DNA from 3 places in the Pedobacter sp. D749 genome. Region 2 is predicted to be linked to each of the others. Evidence: riboswitches for the same ligand, from Rfam matches in the RefSeq annotation. Region 2 holds a riboswitch; each other region holds the start of a gene.
What was found. A riboswitch is a leader RNA that binds a small molecule or an ion and turns the genes downstream of it on or off. The one in region 2 is predicted to bind S-adenosylmethionine.

Region 1 (6,515 bases), 1.6 Mb from region 2:
AGTAGCCCACATCGCCCAGATAATAGCGACAAAGCAAAGCTTTAAGATCATTTAAAATCACATTTTTCGAATTGTACAGTTGAAAGCGATCTATTGTTATGTTTTTGCGTTGAAGAAATCCGATAAAGTCCTTAAAGTCGTTATCGTTTATGGTGAAGATATTAATATTCTGTTCTACAAAACTAGCGCTGTATTTATTGGTAAGTACATTAAATACGTAATCAGAAAGTATTTTCTTGCTCACCAGATTACTATAAAACTTATTGTAGCCATTTGTATCTAATTTCACAAATATATCTGGTTGGATACCGCCAATTGGTTTGTTTTTTTTATTCGGCTGAATATTTACGCCTTCAGTTTTCTCAATAGAATCCTGAAAAGAGGTCCGGTCTCCGGTAAGCTCTCCATCCATCATACGTTCATCCAATTCGTGTTTGTAGGCGTCGTAACCTTTTTTATACGATTTTTGGATACTCCGGCCAGATGGGGTATAATATCTAGCAATGGTTAAGTTCAGTGCAGAGCCATCGCCAAAAGCAAATTGTTCTTGTACCAGGCCTTTTCCAAAAGAGCGGCGGCCAACAATAATCCCGCGTCCCAAATCCTGGATGGCTCCAGCTACAATTTCACTGGCTGATGCGGTATTTTCATTAATAAGTACAGCGAGTTTGCCATTTTGAAAGGCCCCTGTGCCGGTAGAGAAATAATCGGTACGTGGCTCATGTTTGCCCTGTGTATACACGATGAGTTTGTTCTCACCCAAAAATTGATCGGCCAGGCCTGTTGCTGCTGTAAAATAACCACCCCCGTTATCGCGCAGGTCAAGAATCAGTTTTTTCATGCCCTTTGCCTTGAGGTTATTGGCTGCAGCAGAAAAATCGTTGTCAGTATTGGCGCCAAACTTACTGATCCGAACATAACCAGTTTCGTTGTTAATCATATATGCTGCATCAATACTACTTATGTTTACTTTACCACGGGTAACCATAATGCGGTTACTTTGTGGCACTCCCGGGTGTAAAAGCACTACACTCACGCCAGTTCCGGATTTACCTTTAAAACGACCTGTAAGTTGATCTTTGGGTAGGTTCCGGCCGCTTACTACTGCGGTATCAATACTTAAGATCTTATCACCCAGTTTAATTCCCGCCTGGTACGCTGGCCCGTCTTTAACCACACCGGTAACCATCATGGTATCGTTAAGCATGTAATATTCTATGCCTACGCCTTCAAAATTTCCTTCCAGGTTATCGGTCATATCTTGCGCATCAGTCGGAGGCAGGTAAACACTATGTGGATCGAGTTGGTGTAAAACACTATCGATAGGTAAGTTTTGAAGCGAATCGGTATTGATGTCATCAACGTAATTGCCATTGATGATATGTAAGATTTCGTTTAATTTTTCGTCGCTGTTATTGGCTAATTGAGGACTTTTTTTAACGCCAAAGCCTTGATCTTTAATGAATTTTATGCCCAAAAACATCCCCACTATTAAAATTACAGAATAGCTTACAGCGATCAATATGTTGTTGCGGGTGTTTTTTTTCATTGGCGTTACCGCAAATTTATGAAAATTAGCGAGTTGATATATTTTTTAACTGCATTTTCATGTCTTTTGTTTATAATATTTAACATTAATTAATGCAATGAATTGATTGGTTAAAATTTATGTCAGATTTTTTGAATTTATAGCGTAGTTTTTAAAAAGAATTTACCGAATTTTATCAAAATTAAATTTATGAATAGAGTTACCGAGCAAGAATCTAACTATGACCACATTGATCAGATGTCGGTGTTAGAAGTTTTGCAGGGCATTAATAACGAAGATAAAACTGTAGCATTTGCAGTCGAAAAATCTTTGCCTCAAATCGAAAAATTAACATCGGCCATTGCGGGGCGAATGAAAAAGGGAGGCCGTCTCTTTTACATAGGTGCAGGCACAAGTGGTCGTTTAGGCGTGGTAGATGCTTCAGAATGTCCGCCTACTTATGGGGTTCCTTTTGATTGGGTTGTAGGGATTATTGCCGGCGGAGACACTGCGATAAGAAGAGCGGTAGAATTTGCTGAAGATGATGCCGAACAGGCCTGGAAAGATCTTAAGGAATTTGACATTAATGAAAAAGATTGTTTAGTTGGCCTGGCAGCTTCAGGTACTACGCCATATGTAATCGGTGGATTAAACACGGCACGTAAGCATGGTATTTTAACAGGCTGTATTGTTTGTAATGCAGGCGGACCTATTGCTGCAGAATCGGATTTTCCGGTTGAAGTGGTGGTTGGCCCTGAATTTATTACGGGCTCAACCCGCATGAAATCCGGTACGGCGCAGAAAATGGTATTAAATATGTTAAGCACTACCGTTATGGTTCAGTTAGGGCGTGTAGTTGGCAATAAAATGGTCGATATGCAGTTAACTAACCATAAATTGGTCGATCGAGGTACACAAATGGTGGCCGACGAACTGAATATTGGCTACGATGAAGCTGCCCAATTGTTAAACCGTTATGGAAGTGTGCGAAAAGCTGTTGAAGCAGGGCACTAAGAAATGAGAGAAGGATGGATTGAGTGAATGAAAGAATTAGTGAGTGATAGCATGTAAAAGTAGCATTAATCATTCCCTCATTCAAAACTCGCTCATTCAATAATTAGAAAATTATGCACGAAATTGAGCCTTATTACCAGTGGAGAGATGATTATATTTCGGCAGAAGATGAGCGTTCGCCATTTTACAATACCGAATATTCAGAACTTTACTTCGATAAGCAGATTTATAACTTTTTATTGCACCCACAGTGGGATGAGTTCGGTTCTAATACGCTATATATGAAGGTATTATATGCTGATTATGATCGCAGTTATGCCGTTATCGAGTTTATAGGCGAGTGGAACGATGCCATTAACAACGACATTATGCTGATGAAGCGCGATATTTTAGAGCTGATGATGGATGAAGGCATTAATAAGTTTATCCTGATCGGCGAAAATATACTGAATTTCCATGCCTCCGATGACAGTTATTACGAAGAATGGTTTCAGGAAGTAGAAGATGGCTGGATTGTTGGGGTGAATTTTCAGGAACACGTTATCACCGAGTTTCGCGATAATAACATCGATTATTACATTAACTTTGGTGGTGCATTTGATGACTTGCCTTGGCGAACATTAAAACCACTGCAGTTCTTTAAAAAAGTTGAAGAATTGCTGACAAAAAGATTAAACTAAATATTTATTTTTATATAGTTAAATACACAAAATTTAAAATGGAACAACAAAATTATCAATATCAGGACAACAGTGTTTTTGTACAGGAAAAATCTGTTTCTAAAAAATTCTTTGCAAACGTTTTCTTATGGATGTTTGTGGCGTTGAGTTTATCAACTGTAGCAGCTTATTTATTTGGTACCAATGAGCAGTTAATGCAGTACCTTTTAAATATTAATCCAGCAACCGGTAAAGTGAGCATGTCAATTTTCGGTTATGTAGCGATGTTCGCACCACTCGGATTGGTTTTATTAATGGGATTCGGTTTAAGCAGATTATCATTGCCAGCATTAATTGGCGTTTTTGTGCTTTATTCATTATTAACTGGAGTGAGTTTAAGTTTTATCTTGTTAACCTATACTTCAGGTTCAGTAGTGAGCTGTTTTGCAGGAGCCGCAGGTATCTTCGGAATTATGGCATTTATGGGCTATACCACCAATATCGATCTAAGTAAATTTGGGCCGATTTTAATGGTTGGCGTAATTGGTTTAGTGATTGCCAGTGTAATAAATATGTTTGTTCAAAGCGAACAATTCAGTTTGTTTATGGCGTTTATTGGTATTGCAATATTTACGGCATTAACCGCTTATGATGTACAAAAAATAAAAAGAATTGGCGAAGGGATCGAAGCTAGCGGTGAACAGGTTCTTCAGATTGAATCTAAAAAAATGGCAATTGTAGCAGCACTGTCTTTATACCTGGATTTCTTAAATATCTTCCTTTTCTTACTTCGTATTTTCGGAAGCAGAAAGTAATCATTAACAGAACAATATTCTTAAGGCTGCGCAGTTTTGCGTGGCCTTTGTAATTTTATTTGGTGCCGAAGCGATAATTTTTGGAATTGATGTTGCTTTGTTGCATTTTTGTATGCTTATTAAGAAAGACGGAGGGATTAGACCCAACGAAGTCTTAGCAACCTGTAACCATACAAGGTGCTAAATTCTATTCTGCAAATAGCAGAAACAGATAAGTTTAGGATTACGATTCACGTACCAACTTTTTAAATAAGCCTTTTAGGATGTAATGATGTATAATGGAAGATGTATGATGTGTCTTGCCATTTTCCATTTTCCATCCCACATTTTACACAACAAATGGGTATAAGAGAAGAATTAGAAAAACGTATTTTGGTGATTGATGGTGCAATGGGTACCATGATTCAGCGATATACCTTAACCGAAGAAGATTTTAGAGGGGAACGATTTAAAAACCATCCCTGTGATGTAAAAGGCAATAATGATTTGCTTAACATCACACGTCCGGATATTATTAAAACAATACACCTGGAGTACCTGGCCGCTGGTGCCGATATTATTGAGACAAATACTTTCAGTACGCAGCGCATTTCCATGGCCGATTACCAGATGGAAGACCTTTCTTACGAAATGAGTTTTGAAGGTGCACGCGTGGCAAAAGAAGCTGTTAACGAGTTCATGGCTGCAAATCCAGACCGTAAATGTTTTGTTGCCGGTGCTATTGGCCCAACCAACCGTACCCTGTCCATGTCGCCGAATGTAAACGACCCTGGTTTTAGGGCGGTTTATTTTGATGAGCTCGAAGCAGCTTATTACGAACAGGTACGTGGTTTAGTAGATGGCGGTTCCGATGTATTATTAATCGAAACCATTTTCGATACCTTGAATGCTAAAGTGGCTATTGTAGCCATTAAAAAATATGAAGAGGTAATTGGGCGTAAACTGGAGATCATGATTTCTGGTACCATTACCGATGCTTCGGGTAGAACACTTTCAGGGCAAACTGCTGAGGCTTTTTTGAACTCTGTAATGCATGCAAAACCATTAAGTATCGGTTTTAACTGTGCTTTGGGGGCTAAAGAAATGCGTCCGCACATTGAAGAGTTAGCGGCAAAAGCAGGATGTTATGTTTCCGCCTATCCAAATGCGGGTTTGCCAAATGAGTTTGGTGCTTACGATGAGCAGCCGCATGAAACCGCACATCTGGTTGATGACTTTATTGCTTCCGGTTTTGTGAATATAGTAGGAGGTTGTTGTGGTACCACGCCAGATCATATTGGCTGTATTGCTAAAAATGCCCGAAAAGCTGAGCCCCGTAAAATACCGGTTCTTGAACCATACATGCGTTTAAGCGGATTGGAGCCTGTAACCATCACCCCGGATAGTATTTTTGTAAATATTGGTGAAAGAACCAATATTACCGGATCTCCAAAATTCTCCAAACTGATTTTGGGTGGCGATTATGAAGCCGCATTAGCCGTTGCTTTGCAGCAAGTTGAAGGCGGTGCACAGGTAATCGATGTAAACATGGATGAAGGGATGCTGGATTCGGAAGCAGCAATGACTAAATTCTTAAACCTCATCGCTTCTGAACCGGACATTGCCAAATTGCCTATCATGGTCGATTCATCTAAATGGTCGGTTATTGAAAATGGCTTAAAATGTTTGCAGGGAAAAGGAATTGTAAACTCGATTTCCTTAAAAGAAGGGGAAGATAAATTCCGCGAAAGTGCCCGCAAAATTATGCAATATGGTGCTGCCGTAGTTGTAATGGCTTTTGATGAACAGGGACAGGCCGATAATTATGAGCGTAGAAAAGAAATATGCAAAAGGAGTTATGATATTTTGGTACACGAAATTGGTTTCCCGCCAGAGGATATTATTTTCGACCCAAATATTTTAACCGTTGCAACCGGATTAGAAGAGCATAATAATTATGCCGTCGATTTTATTAATGCCACCCGTTGGATCAAAGAAAACCTGCCTCACGCTAAAGTAAGTGGTGGGGTTTCCAATATTTCTTTCTCTTTCAGAGGGAATAATACCGTTCGCGAGGCGATGCACTCCGCATTTCTTTATCATGCCATTCAGGCCGGTTTAGATATGGGGATCGTAAACGCGGGAATGTTAGAGGTTTATCAGGAAATTCCGCCCGAATTATTAGAAAGAGTAGAAGATGTGCTTTTAAACCGAAGAGACGATGCTACGGAGCGTTTGGTAGAATATGCCGATACCGTAAAATCAAAAGGCAAAGAGGTTGTTAAAGATGAAGAGTGGAGAAAAGGTCCTGTTGAAGAAAGGTTATCACATTCACTGGTAAAAGGAATTGTGGAATACCTGGATGATGATGTGGAAGAAGCCAGACAAAAATATGCCCGGCCGATTCAGGTAATTGAAGGACCATTGATGGACGGAATGAATATTGTCGGTGATCTTTTTGGTGCCGGAAAAATGTTCCTGCCTCAGGTGGTAAAATCGGCGAGGGTAATGAAAAAAGCG
Region 2 (6,515 bases):
GATCATTTGTGTGCTGGAAAGATCAGTTAACACTAAACGATAACCTTCTGTTACGTTTTTAGCTTTATCACCTTCAAATATTTTTTTGAACTGAAAAGTCTGGTCTTTAGGTGCAGCCGACCAGAATATAGTCTGCATTACCGAACCACAAGTGCTTGATGCTGGTAAAGTGTAAGAACCATTACCACTATTGGTTAAATTCCATGTACTTCCCTGGAAACATTTGTACGATTTCTCTCCAAATAATCCTTGAACAGCCCCATCAGGCAAACCTTCTAAAGCCACATTACTTACTACCCAGTCGCGAACAACTGTACCTCTGCTACCTGTTACTCCTGCAGTTACTCTTTTTGCAGTATTACAACTTTGTAACATTACTAAAGTAGAACATGCTATTGCGATAGCTATAAATAATCTTTTCATTTTTTGTTTAATTAAATTTCGACAAACTTGTTACATAAATCTTGCCAAAACCATTACGAACCTTAAATTAGCGCCAAATTATTAAATTGCTCCCGATATCATTTCGATTAAAATCAATTATTATGAAACCCGAAACCCTTGCTATTCACGCTTCTAATCTCGTAAAAAGTACTACAGGTGATGTTACGCTGCCAATTAATCTATCAACCACTTTTTTTCGTAGCGAAGATGGTGGTTATCCCGGTGGGCACATGTATAGCAGGGTAAGTAATCCAAACCGGTCTGCTTTAGAAAACACTATAGCAAAATTAGAATATGGCGAAGATGCAGCTGCTTTTTCTTCGGGTAATACCTGTGGACTGGCCATGTTTCAGGCTTTAAAACCAGGTAGCCATATTATAGCACCAGATGATATGTATTGGGGCATAAAAAAACAATTACTTACTATTTTTAACGATAGTTTGGAATTTGATTTTGTTGATCAAACGGATTTAAATCTGATACAATCAAGCATTAAGCCCAATACTAAACTGATCTGGATCGAAACCCCTTCTAATCCATTACTAAAGGTTACAGATATTGAAGAAATTGCCAGAATTGCTAAAGCAAAAAATATCACCCTGGTTTGCGACAGCACCTTTGCCTCTCCAATTTTACAGAATCCAATATTATTGGGTGCCGATATAGTAATGCACAGCAGTACCAAATATTTAGGAGGCCATAGTGATGTGCTTGGTGGGATTTTAATTACGGCCAAAAAAGATGAATTATGGGAGCGCATCAAAAATATACAACAAACCGGTGGTGCCGTACCCTCTCCTTTTGATTGCTTTTTATTAACCCGTAGCATTAAAACCCTGGCTTACCGCATGAAAGGCCATTGCGAAAACGGCAAAAAAGTAGCCGACTATTTAAACGGACATCCGAATGTTGAAGCTGTATTTTATCCTGGGTTGGAAAGTCACCCACAACATGAAATTGCAAAAAAACAGATGAAAGATTTTGGCGGGATGATGTCGTTTTTAGTTAAGGGCGATGCTGAAGCTGCTCATAAAGTGGCAAATAAAGTTCAGCTATTTGCACAGGCTACCAGTTTAGGTGGTGTAGAGAGTTTGATAGAACACCGTTATTCAGTAGAAGGACCGGATAGTAAAACGCCAAAAAATTTACTCCGTATTTCAGTAGGATTAGAGCATGTAGACGATATTATTGCCGATTTAGCGCAGGCGTTAGGTTAAAGTATAAAACCTATGAGGTCTTTAAGACCTTATAGGTTTCTAGTTATTTCGAACCTTTGTTGCTAAACCCGATTGCAGCGATATCCTTTTTGGCTGTCACCCTGAGCGAAGTCGAAGGGTAGCCAAAAAGATAAAGCGTAAAGCGGGACTGCAATCTCCTAAGGACTACAGTACCCTAATTTTCCAAAACTTACTTAGGATTACAAATCGTGGTCAACTTTAACGAATAGTTAGCCTCCAGTGGTTCGTTAGTTTGCGCTAAACGTTGAGAACCGGTATTGGCAGGACAAGCAATATCCCCTGCTGCATCATAAACCAATTTATTTCCATCTGCTAATAATCCTTTTGGTACATAAACCTGCACTTTGGTAATTGAATAACCAGAAGGAAAATAACGCACATAATAACCGTCAGGGTGTTTCGTCCAGATGCCACTTGGCACATCACTTCTCGGCGGAGCCATCCCCGCTATAATAGCATATCTTTCCATATCGGCATAAGTATAATTCCCAGATGACACCAGTTGGCGGATATTATTTTCTGCTTCAAAAACAGCTTTCATTCCTGAAGGTAACTGGTCTTTAGCTTTTTCCATTACATCAAAAGGTAAAATGCCTAAAGCGCCTCCTTCCAATTGCGTAAGTTGTTTTGGCGTTAACAATTTCATTGCAGTTACTTTAACTTGTCCGTTAAAATCGGCAAATTTTGTTCTGGCAATAATGGTCCAAAGTAAAGCCTGGATATCATGCTGTTCTACTTCAGGATGTTTCTCTGCACTTTTTAATATCGCAACTACAATTTCTTCTTTCGAGCCTAAAACTGGGGCAAACATGTAACCATCGCCCTTTGATGGCGCAAAAGTTCCGGCTTTCAGGCAGTAGCTTTTGTTGGTCATTTCGTACAAACCCTCACAGAGTACAAAACCGCCATCTGAATTTTTAGGCAGTAAATACAAGGGCTGAGCTTTTAAATTTAATGAATTAATGAAATCAGGCAGTTTTTCGCCATCCCTGTTTACATCCTCAAAGTTGGTGGTAATGGCAGCTGGCTGTTTTAAAAACCTGTCTACGCCTAAAGCTTTAGCACCCTGAGCAGTACCGACTTTCAATAATTTATCTTTTAAACCTCCGAATTGGGCGTTTGCATTAGTTAAACACATCCCCGTGAATAGCAGGCCTAAGCCTAGAACTGTTATATTTTTCATCATAATTATATTTAGATAGGTCACACAAACTTAGAATTTTAAGTGTTAATTTTTATATTAAAAGTTTTAATTTGCCGCAATACAATAAAATACATTACTCATTTCCAAACGATTAACAAAAATTCAAAATTTTATTTTGTGAATTAAAATTAAATTCAGACATTTGAAATATTATTTGGTAGAAAGCTAAATAAAAGTCAATCTTCGCAGGTTGATTTATAAAGAAGTGGCGAGAGACTGGCTCGATGACCCACTGGCAACCCTCAGAAAGAGAAGGTGCCAATTCCTGACCGGATAATATGGTGTTATCTGGAGATATAAATGAAAACTGATGAAAACATTAAATCTTCAATCGCTAAGCGACCCCAGTGCAAACCTTAAAAATTTAGAACAAACTTCTATTTTTACTTTTTTCAATAGGTGTGCAATTACTTGTATGTGCTGTTGCATACAGTAATCTAAAAAATCTTCCTTTTTTGTTTCTTTCAAACTGGAAGGTCCCGAAACATCGGGATACGCCCTGCTAGGTTTTAAAATCAACCTAAATCACTACGTCTCATCAATAAATAAAACAGAAATCATGTCAACATCATATAAATTTGAAACTTTACAATTACACGCTGGTCAGGAAATAGACCCAACAACAGGTTCAAGGGCTGTGCCGATTTACCAAACTACTTCTTATGGATTTAAAAACGCTGAGCATGGCGCCAACTTATTTGCTTTAAAAGAGTTTGGCAACATTTACACCAGGATCATGAATCCGACTAATGATGTTTTCGAAAAACGTATTGCAGCTTTAGAAGGCGGCGTAGCTGCTTTGGCGGTAGCTTCAGGACAGGCTGCACAGTTTATTGCATTGAATAACATTTTAGAAGCTGGAGATAGTATTGTTTCTTCTTCGCACATTTACGGTGGAACTTATAACCAGTTTAAAGTTGCTTTTAAACGTTTAGGTATCCATGTCGATTTTGCGAATCCAGATGTACCTGACGAATTTGAAGCTAAAATTACCGATAAAACGAAAGCCATCTATCTCGAAACCATCGGCAACCCGGCATTTAGTGTTCCTGATTTTGAGAAAATTGCTGCAATTGCAAAGAAATACGATTTACCTTTAGTTGTTGATAATACTTTTGGCGCAGGAGGTTATTTGTTTAAGCCTTTAGAACATGGAGCAAACATTGTTGTAGAATCTGCAACGAAATGGATTGGCGGACACGGCACAAGCATTGGTGGTGTGATCATTGATGGCGGAAACTATAACTGGGGCAATGGTAAATTCCATCAATTCTCTGAACCATCAGCAGGTTATCATGGTTTGGTTTTCAGCGATGTTTTCGGCATCGGCGGACCATTTGGCAACATCCAGTTTATCATCCGTGCACGTGTGGAAGGATTAAGAGATCTTGGTCCTGCCCTATCCCCTTTTAATTCTTTCCTTTTATTGCAGGGCTTAGAAACCTTATCGCTCCGTGTACAACGCCATGTTGATAATGCTTTAGAACTGGCTACCTGGTTAGAAAATCATCCATTGGTTCAGGAAGTACAATATCCGGGATTAGCGAGTAGCAAATATAATAACCTGGCAAAAAAATATTTAAGTAACGGCTTCGGTGCAGTTTTATCTTTCGAATTAAAAGGAAGTAAAGAAAATGCCACACAGGTTATTGATAATTTAAAACTGGTTTCTCACCTCGCAAACGTTGGCGATGCAAAAACGTTGATTATCCAGCCATCGGCAACCACACATCAACAATTGAGTGAAGATGAGCAATTAGCCGCAGGTGTAAAACCAAACGCATTACGGGTTTCAGTCGGTATTGAGCATATTGATGACATTAAGGCCGATTTCGAGCAGGCTTTTGCATCTATTCACGCTCAGGTTTCTACAGATAGTTTATTAGCCTAGTCCCGTTCATTTTCCGAATACAACATAACAATGAGTACAGCATCAACGTATAATTATAATAAACAGTTCAAATTAGAGAGCGGAAAAAAAATCCGCAACCTGCAAATTGCTTATCAAACTTATGGCAAATTAAATGCAAATAAAGATAATGTAATTTGGGTTTGCCACGCACTGACTGCCAATGCTGATGTTTTTGAATGGTGGGAAGGTTTGTTCGGTCAGAATGCTTTGTTCAACCCGGAAGATCATTATATCGTTTGTGCCAATGTTTTAGGCTCGCATTATGGCAGCACCAACCCATTAAGTACCAATCCGGTAACAGGTTTACCTTATTACCTTTCGTTTCCGCAGTTTACGATCCGCGATTTAGTATCGGCACATCAGTTATTGGCTTCACATTTAGGTATTGATTATATTAAATTATTAATCGGTGGTTCTTTGGGTGGGCAACAAGCTGTAGAATGGAGTATTTCGGAACCGAATAAAATCGAAAACCTAATCCTGATTGCCACCAATGCGGCGCATTCTCCATGGGGAATTGCGTTTAACGAAAGTCAGCGTTTAGCCATTACCACAGATAGAACTTTTTATGCCAACCAACCGAACGGAGGTAGCAAGGGTTTAAAAACTGCCCGTAGTATTGCACTTTTAAGTTACAGAACGTATAGTGCTTATGGCAGTACGCAGGTAGAAAGTGTAAACGATAAGACTGACAATTTCAGGTCGTCTTCTTACCAGAATTATCAGGGAGAAAAGTTAATCAACCGCTTTAATGCTTACAGTTATTATTATTTAACGAAAGCTATGGACAGCCACAATGTGGGCCGTAACCGAAAAAGTATTGGCGATGCACTAAAACTAATCAGCGCCAATACACTGGTAATCGGAATAGAAAATGATGTTTTGTTTCCTTTATCGGAGCAAAAATATCTGGCAGATCATATCCCTGGGGCAGAATTTTGCGCCTTGCATTCTGATTATGGACATGATGGTTTTTTAATCGAAACAGATGCTTTGACTAACGTCATCGGAAACTTTATGAAGGAAAGCCGTAATAAAAAAATCATCAAATTACAGCATACGGCCTAAAAAGGTTGAGGTTTAGGGTTTAGGGTGAAAAATAAAAAGAATAGCTAATATCTGTACTATCAAATTCACCAAAAAATAATATAAAATAAATACAGTTAATCGGTGTAATCTGTTTATCTGTGTAATCAATCTAAAATAATGAGTAAGAATTTAAAAATCGGTTTATTTGGTTTCGGCGTTGTAGGGCAAGGTTTATTGGACATTATCCAAAGCCAGAACCTGAACCTGGAGATCATTAAAATCGCGATAAAAGACCCAAGAAAGAAACGTAGCCTCAATAAGGATCTGTTTACTACGGACCGCAACGAAATACTGAACAATACAGAAATTAATACAATTGTAGAATTGATTAATGATGCCGATGCTGCCTACGAAATTGTAACTAATGCGTTAAAAAACGGTAAAAATGTAGTCTCGGCCAATAAAAAAATGATCGCCACACACTTAAAAGAACTGGTAGATTTACAACAGGAATATGGCACTTCCCTATTGTACGAAGGTGCTGTTTGTGGCAGTATTCCAATTATCCGTAATTTAGAAGAATATTACGATAATGAGTTATTCCATGCTTTGAGTGGGATTTTTAATGGCTCATCTAATTATATTTTATCAAAAATATTCAACGAAGGACAAAGTTACGATTCGGCAT
Region 3 (6,515 bases), 360 kb from region 2:
TTTCACAAATTCATCATAAAATTTACCGGTTGCCGGGCCATTAAAACCTGTATGGATCTGGGCTACATTTCCCTGTTTATCGATGATAATGGTAGTTGGGAAAGATAAAAATGAATCAAGCGCGGGCAACGATTCAGATACCACCTGTTTGTCTGCTGTACCTGCCAATACCTGATCATATTCGATTCCAAAACGTTCTCTGAAACGGGTCATCACTTTCTTTGCATATTCAGGTTCGGTTGAACGTTCGTAATGCAAAGCAATAATTTCTACACCGCGATTTTTGTTCTTTTTGTACCATGGCGCCATAAAAGTAGCTTCGTCAACACAATTAGGGCACCAGCTTCCAGTTATGGTTAAAATCACCACTTTGTTTTTATACTTTTCATCTTTTAGCGAAATCTTTTTTTCATTTAGATCAGGAAAGCTAAAATCAAGTGTTTTGTATCCTGATTTAAGATAAGTAAGCTTGTAAGGATCGGGGAGGGCTGCATCTTTATTTTTGGTTCCGGTAAAAGGCTGACTACCCCTTGCTCCTAAAATTTCACCCTTAACAACTCCATCTGCCTGGAAAGTTCCTTTGTAATAAGCAGGAGAGGAGCCAATAAAACTAGAAAGTTGAAATTCATTTCCTTCTACAACACCTTCCAGATAACGAGAATCGCCGGTTACGCGGAGAAAAGTACCCGTAAGTTTGTTTCCTGTTTGTTTAAATAAACCTACTGTTTTTTCTTCTTTACCATTTGGCGATGTAAAAACCACATCGTAACTACCAGAATAGTCTGCTGTAGCAGGTTTATCAGTTTTAAAACGGTAATTTTTGTGCTCGGCAATAATGACTAAAGGTTTACCAGCTTTATCCTGTTTTCTTAACGCACCAGTTAACTGATCACCAACTATCGCAAACGCAAGTTCGTTATCAAACTGATCCAGTTTGACAAAAAGCGAGTCGGCAGTTTGTTTTACAGGACCACCTTCGAAACGCTCTTCAGCATTGCGGAAAGATAATTTTTGGTGGCCGTTTTTTTCGCTGATCTCGAAGTTAAAGGGGATTTCTAATCCTTCCTTTACTTTAGCTATTCCGCGCCAGTTACCGAGGGCAACAAATGTTTTTTGGTTTTTCTTCTGAAGTTTTGCTGCCTGTTTTTTTACCAGGGCCGTTTGTTCCTGAGCGTAAGTGAAGGTTATTGATATGGCCAGTACGGCTGTTAAAAGGGATTTAAGTTTCATTGGGACGGTGTTTGTCGACTAAATTACTAGACAAAGATATGGATGTAATTGTCAAATAAAAAATATTTCGATAAAAAAACTATAAAAACTATAGGATAAATGGAATTAATTATACCTTTGCCCAAGTTATTTTAAAATACTTATCAAGAAAGGCGGAGGGAATGGCCCTGTGAAACCTTAGCAACCATCTAATTTTTAGAAATGGTGCTAATTCCATCCCAGATGAATCTGGGGTAGTTAAGTCAGTTGTTTGCGCTATCCTAATATAAAATATATGGAGCACTTCTGATTTAAGAGGTGCTTTTTTTTTAGCCCTGAATGCCTTCTTGAAATTAAATTATGCATTAAATAAAATCATTCAAATGAGAAAAACAGACAAGCTAAAATCGCCTTATGTAAATCCTTGTGTAGACTCCCGAATGCGCTAGTCCTGTTAAAATTGCTCCGTTTTAACAGGCACTTTTGATCTAACCATCCCATTTTATTTTTTTATAAAACACGGTTATTAACCGTTAGGGATTCGTTTTGTCCAAAATTTATCTTTTAACCAATTTTTAAAACACACACATGATCAAATTTTTAAAATCAATGGCATTCATCTTACTGCTCTTTATTACGCAGCAGGTATTTGCTCAAAATGTCACCGTTACCGGGACGGTAAAGTCGGCAGATGGCGAGACACTGCCCGGCGTTTCTATATTTATCAAAGAAACCAGGCAAACTACCATTTCTGATGGGAAAGGTGTTTTTTCTATCAGTGCGCCTGATCAAGGTACTTTAGTATTTTCTTATATCGGTTTTAAAACCCAGGAAATACAAATCAATAAAAATGCCGGGCCGATTTCAGTCATTCTTCAATCAAGCGATAATGCGCTGGATGAGGTAGTGGTTACCGCATTGGGAATTTCGAGGCAGAAAAAATCGCTCGGTTATGCTGTTCAGGAATTAAAAGGACAAGATCTGGCCGAAGCTAAAGAATCTAACCTGGTAAATGCACTGGCTGGAAAAATAGCCGGAGTTAGGGTAACGAACAGTCAGGGCAGCATGGGATCATCCCGCGTAGTCATCAGAGGAGAAACATCTATCGCCGGAAATAACCAGCCATTATTTGTGGTTGATGGGATTCCGGTAGATAACTCTCAGTTAAATTCTGCAGGCGCAAGAGATTATGCGAATGCCATTTCAGATATCAATCCAGAGGATATAGAATCAATTAGTGTGCTAAAAGGACCAAATGCTGCGGCATTATATGGCTCGAGGGCTGCCGGTGGGGTGATCTTGATTAAAACCAAAACAGGTAAATCGAAAAAAGGATTGGGTATTGATATTAACTCCAATGCCGTTTTAGAAACATTGCTCACCCTGCCGGTTTATCAAAATGCTTTTGGTCAGGGATCAGAAGGGAAGTTCAGTTATGTGGATGGCGCAGGTAAAGGTATTAATGATGGGGTAGATGAGAGCTGGGGGCCAAAACTGGATGGAAGATTAATTCCGCAGTTTTTTTCAAAAGGAGTTGCGGTTCCATTTATAGCCCATCCAGATAACGTACGCGATTTCTTTCAAACCGGATATTCATTAAATAATGGGGTATCGGTCGCAGATGCTGGCGAAAAGTACGATTACCGCATCTCCTACAATAACCTGAAACAAGTAGGCATTGTGCCGAATTCTGGACAGGGCAAAAACTCATTTGTATTAAATACGTCACTGAAGATAACACCAAAACTAACCTTAACGGCTAATGCGAATTATAGCAAACTTAATTCAGATAATTTGCCTGGCACAGGAGGTTCACGTTCAACAAGTACCATGTTACAGTTTACGTGGTTTGGCCGTCAGGTTGATATTAACCAGTTAAAAAACTATTTGGATGAAAATGGAAAAACGTTTAACTGGAATAACAGCTATTATAGCAACCCATATTGGGTAGCTTACGAAAATACAGTTTCGCAGAACCGCAGTCGCATTATCGGTAGTTTAGCCCTTAATTATAAAATTATTGACGGACTTGATTTCAATTTCAGATCGGGTACGGATTATTACAACGACAGGCGTAAAGTTAGAATCGCTTATGGTACGAACGGAACACCTTTTGGCTCTTACACTGAAAGTGCCTTTACCGTAAGCGAGAATAATACCGATGCAACCTTAAACTTTAACAAGCAGTTAAATGATGATTTTAGCTTAGAATTATTGGGTGGTGGTAACATCCGCAGGCAATATATTGAGCAGAATGATCAAAGTGCACCTAAACTAGCCATCGCAGGACTTTATACCCTTAAAAACTCTCGTGATCCTCTTATTTCATCTAATAATTTATCGCGTTTAAAATCATATAGTGTTTATGCATCAGGTCAGATCGGTTTCAGAAATTACCTTTTTGCCAACATCACCGCACGTAACGATTGGTCGTCTACTTTGCCAGCACAGAACAGATCTTATTTTTACCCGTCATTTAACGGAAGTTTTGTAGCCACCGAAGCATTTGACATTAAAAGTGAAGCCCTTAATTATTTGAAAATACGTGGGGGCTGGTCTAAAGTAGGTAAAGATGCAGATCCTTATCGTTTGATCAATACTTATGCATTTAGTGCGCCTTTTAACGCAAACCCTCAGCTTACCACAAGTAATATCGACCTTAATCCTAACCTTAAACCAGAAACTACCACTTCAACAGAACTCGGCGTTGAGGCTGTTTTCTTTAACAAAAGGTTACGTTTAGATTTAAGTGCATACAATACCAATAGTTACAATCAGATTTTGGCTGCCGATGTAAGTCATAGTACCGGATTTAGCTCAAAACTGCTTAATGCCGGAAAAATAAACAACAAGGGTATAGAAGCACAATTGGGCATCACCCCAATCAAAAAAACTTTTACATGGGATATTGATTTCAATTTCGCAGCAAACAGAAGTAGGGTAATTGAACTCGATGCAGAGAAATTATTAACGAATTACATTGTCGCTACCAACTCAGCACAGGTGATTGCTACCGTTGGACAACCTTATGGATCGCTTTTCGGAACAGCCTTTTTAAGAGATGGTAATGGAAATATTATTGTAAATGCCACAGGCGCACCAGCTACAAACCCGACCAAACAGGTATTGGGAAAATATACACCAGATTGGATTGGTGGGGTGTACAATACTTTTACGTATAAAGGTATAAGTTTAGGCGTACTGGTTGATGCAAGTATTGGTGGTTCTATTTACAACGGTACCTATGCAACAGGCACTTATACCGGAGTCTTAGCCTCTACGCTTCCGGGAAGGGCAGCAGAATATGGCGGAATCTCCTATTATTATCCTGGTAACGATAAAGCCAACGGCACCGTAAGGGTAAACGGAACCGCTCCGACAGGTGTAACGGTTTATGATGACGGAATTGTTTTTGATGGCGTAACTGCCGATGGTAAACGCAATGAGAAAATATTGCCTGCTCAACAGTATTACAAAACCTTCAGAAATATAGACGAAGCAAATATTTTCGATGCTTCTTATGTTAAACTCCGTGAAGTAAAATTAAGCTATAATTTACCTGCAAAATGGCTCCGTCCGCTAAGTTTGCAAGGCGTTTCACTATCACTTGTGGGTCGCAACCTTTGGATAATTCACCGCAATACAGTGGATATTGATCCGGAAGTAGCCTTCAATACTGGCAACGGACAAGGGTTGGAAAGTTTATCTAATCCAAGCACACGCAGCTATGGTATCAACCTAAATGTTAAATTTTAAGCATTCCCATTATGAAAAATAAAAAACTATATATACTGGCCATTCTGGCAATTGCATTTTCATCTTGTAATAAAGAGCTGGATGAGGTGAATATTAATCCGAATGCTCCAGAAATTCCACAACCCGATTATTTACTTACTGGCACTACTAAAACTACAGCCGATACGTACTGGGGGGTAACCAATAATATGAACTCGAGCTTGCTTTTTGTACAACATTGGGCTAAGGTTCAGTATACCGAAGAAGATCGTTTTATATTTTCGAACAGTAGCTTTACCTCTTTATGGTCTACTGGCTATGCACAAAGTATTGCTGGCTTTAATAAAATTATCGAATTGGGCGATGCACAAAGCAATCCAAACTATAAAGGAGTTGCACTTGTATTAAGGTCGTGGGTATTTTTATTACTTACCGACACTTATGGGGATATACCATATTCACAGGCTGGAAAAATTAAACAGTTTGTTACGCCAGTTTACGATAAACAAAAGGATATTTATTATGGTATTCTTAATGATTTAAAGACTGCCCAGACAGCTTTAGATCCAGCTTCAGGAAAAGTTGTAAGCGGAGATGTGATTTATAGTGGTAATATTGCTTTATGGAAAAAGTTTGCCAATTCATTACGCCTTCGCATCGCTTTGCGTATTGCGGATAAAGAGCCAGCTAAAGCTAAACAGGTAATTGATGAAATACTTGCAGAAGGTGGCACTTATATTAATAGCAAATCGGAGAATGCACAACTTTTCTACAGTGATTCGCCACAGCAAAATCCGGTAGCAGCATCATTCGAAACCAGGAATGATTACCGGATCAGTAAAACCATCGTAGATAAACTTTTTGCGCTAAATGATCCAAGACTACCAGTTTATGCAAGCAAAACTGATAATGCAACACCTCAAACGTACGTAGGTATTCCGAACGGCTCAACAAATTCAGAAGCGAGTGCGATAGGTTTGGCAAATTCATCAAGACCAGGAACTTATTTTTTAGCACCTAAAGCACCTGCTGTGATTTTTAGCTATGCCGAGCTGCTTTTTGATAGGGCTGAAGCTGCTGCGAGAGGCTTTACTACAGAAAATGCAGCTGATCTGTATCAACAGGCCATCAGGGCATCATTTGATCAATACAGTATAGGTGGAAGTGCTGTTGATGATTATATTAATCAGGCTTCAGTACAATATGATGCTGGTAATTATAAAAAATCTATTGGTGAGCAAAAATGGATTGCTTTGTTTGGTCAAGGATTGGAAGCCTGGGCCGAGCAAAGAAGATTAGATTATCCGCAATTAACTGCATCTGTTAATACCGTTTTGAGTGGTAAAATTCCGGTGCGTTTTATTTATCCTGGTACAGAACAATCTTTAAACGGACAGAATTATAAAAATGCGGTAAGCAGTCAGGGTGCTGATTTATTAACCACCAAACTTTGGTTTGATGCTTTTTAGTTTTAATTCGTAAAAAAGAGGAAGTGTCTTTAAATGCAATAGGCTTTAAGATTCCCGCCTGCGCGGGAATGACGATCGCCCTGTAATAAAAAAACGTCCCGG

Region 1: another riboswitch for S-adenosylmethionine. It lies ahead of metH (methionine synthase); the one in region 2 lies ahead of KYH19_RS11490 (O-acetylhomoserine aminocarboxypropyltransferase/cysteine synthase family protein).
Region 3: another riboswitch for S-adenosylmethionine. It lies ahead of KYH19_RS10125 (SusC/RagA family TonB-linked outer membrane protein); the one in region 2 lies ahead of KYH19_RS11490 (O-acetylhomoserine aminocarboxypropyltransferase/cysteine synthase family protein).

What each region holds. Positions count from the first base shown of each region.
Region 1 is NZ_CP079218.1:4,497,678-4,504,192, reverse strand. It holds gene KYH19_RS18275 (S41 family peptidase) at 1-1,549, opposite strand, end outside; gene murQ (N-acetylmuramic acid 6-phosphate etherase) at 1,739-2,542, shown strand; gene KYH19_RS18265 (hypothetical protein) at 2,656-3,222, shown strand; gene KYH19_RS18260 (Bax inhibitor-1/YccA family protein) at 3,261-4,016, shown strand; SAM riboswitch class I at 4,130-4,234, shown strand; gene metH (methionine synthase) at 4,356-6,515, shown strand, end outside.
Region 2 is NZ_CP079218.1:2,877,691-2,884,205, forward strand. It holds gene KYH19_RS11475 (hypothetical protein) at 1-423, opposite strand, end outside; gene KYH19_RS11480 (PLP-dependent aspartate aminotransferase family protein) at 546-1,661, shown strand; gene KYH19_RS11485 (hypothetical protein) at 1,852-2,865, opposite strand; SAM riboswitch class I at 3,079-3,189, shown strand; gene KYH19_RS11490 (O-acetylhomoserine aminocarboxypropyltransferase/cysteine synthase family protein) at 3,446-4,777, shown strand; gene metX (homoserine O-acetyltransferase) at 4,808-5,866, shown strand; gene KYH19_RS11500 (homoserine dehydrogenase) at 6,005-6,515, shown strand, end outside.
Region 3 is NZ_CP079218.1:2,520,250-2,526,764, reverse strand. It holds gene KYH19_RS10130 (TlpA disulfide reductase family protein) at 1-1,230, opposite strand, end outside; SAM riboswitch class I at 1,368-1,474, shown strand; gene KYH19_RS10125 (SusC/RagA family TonB-linked outer membrane protein) at 1,819-4,965, shown strand; gene KYH19_RS10120 (SusD/RagB family nutrient-binding outer membrane lipoprotein) at 4,977-6,413, shown strand.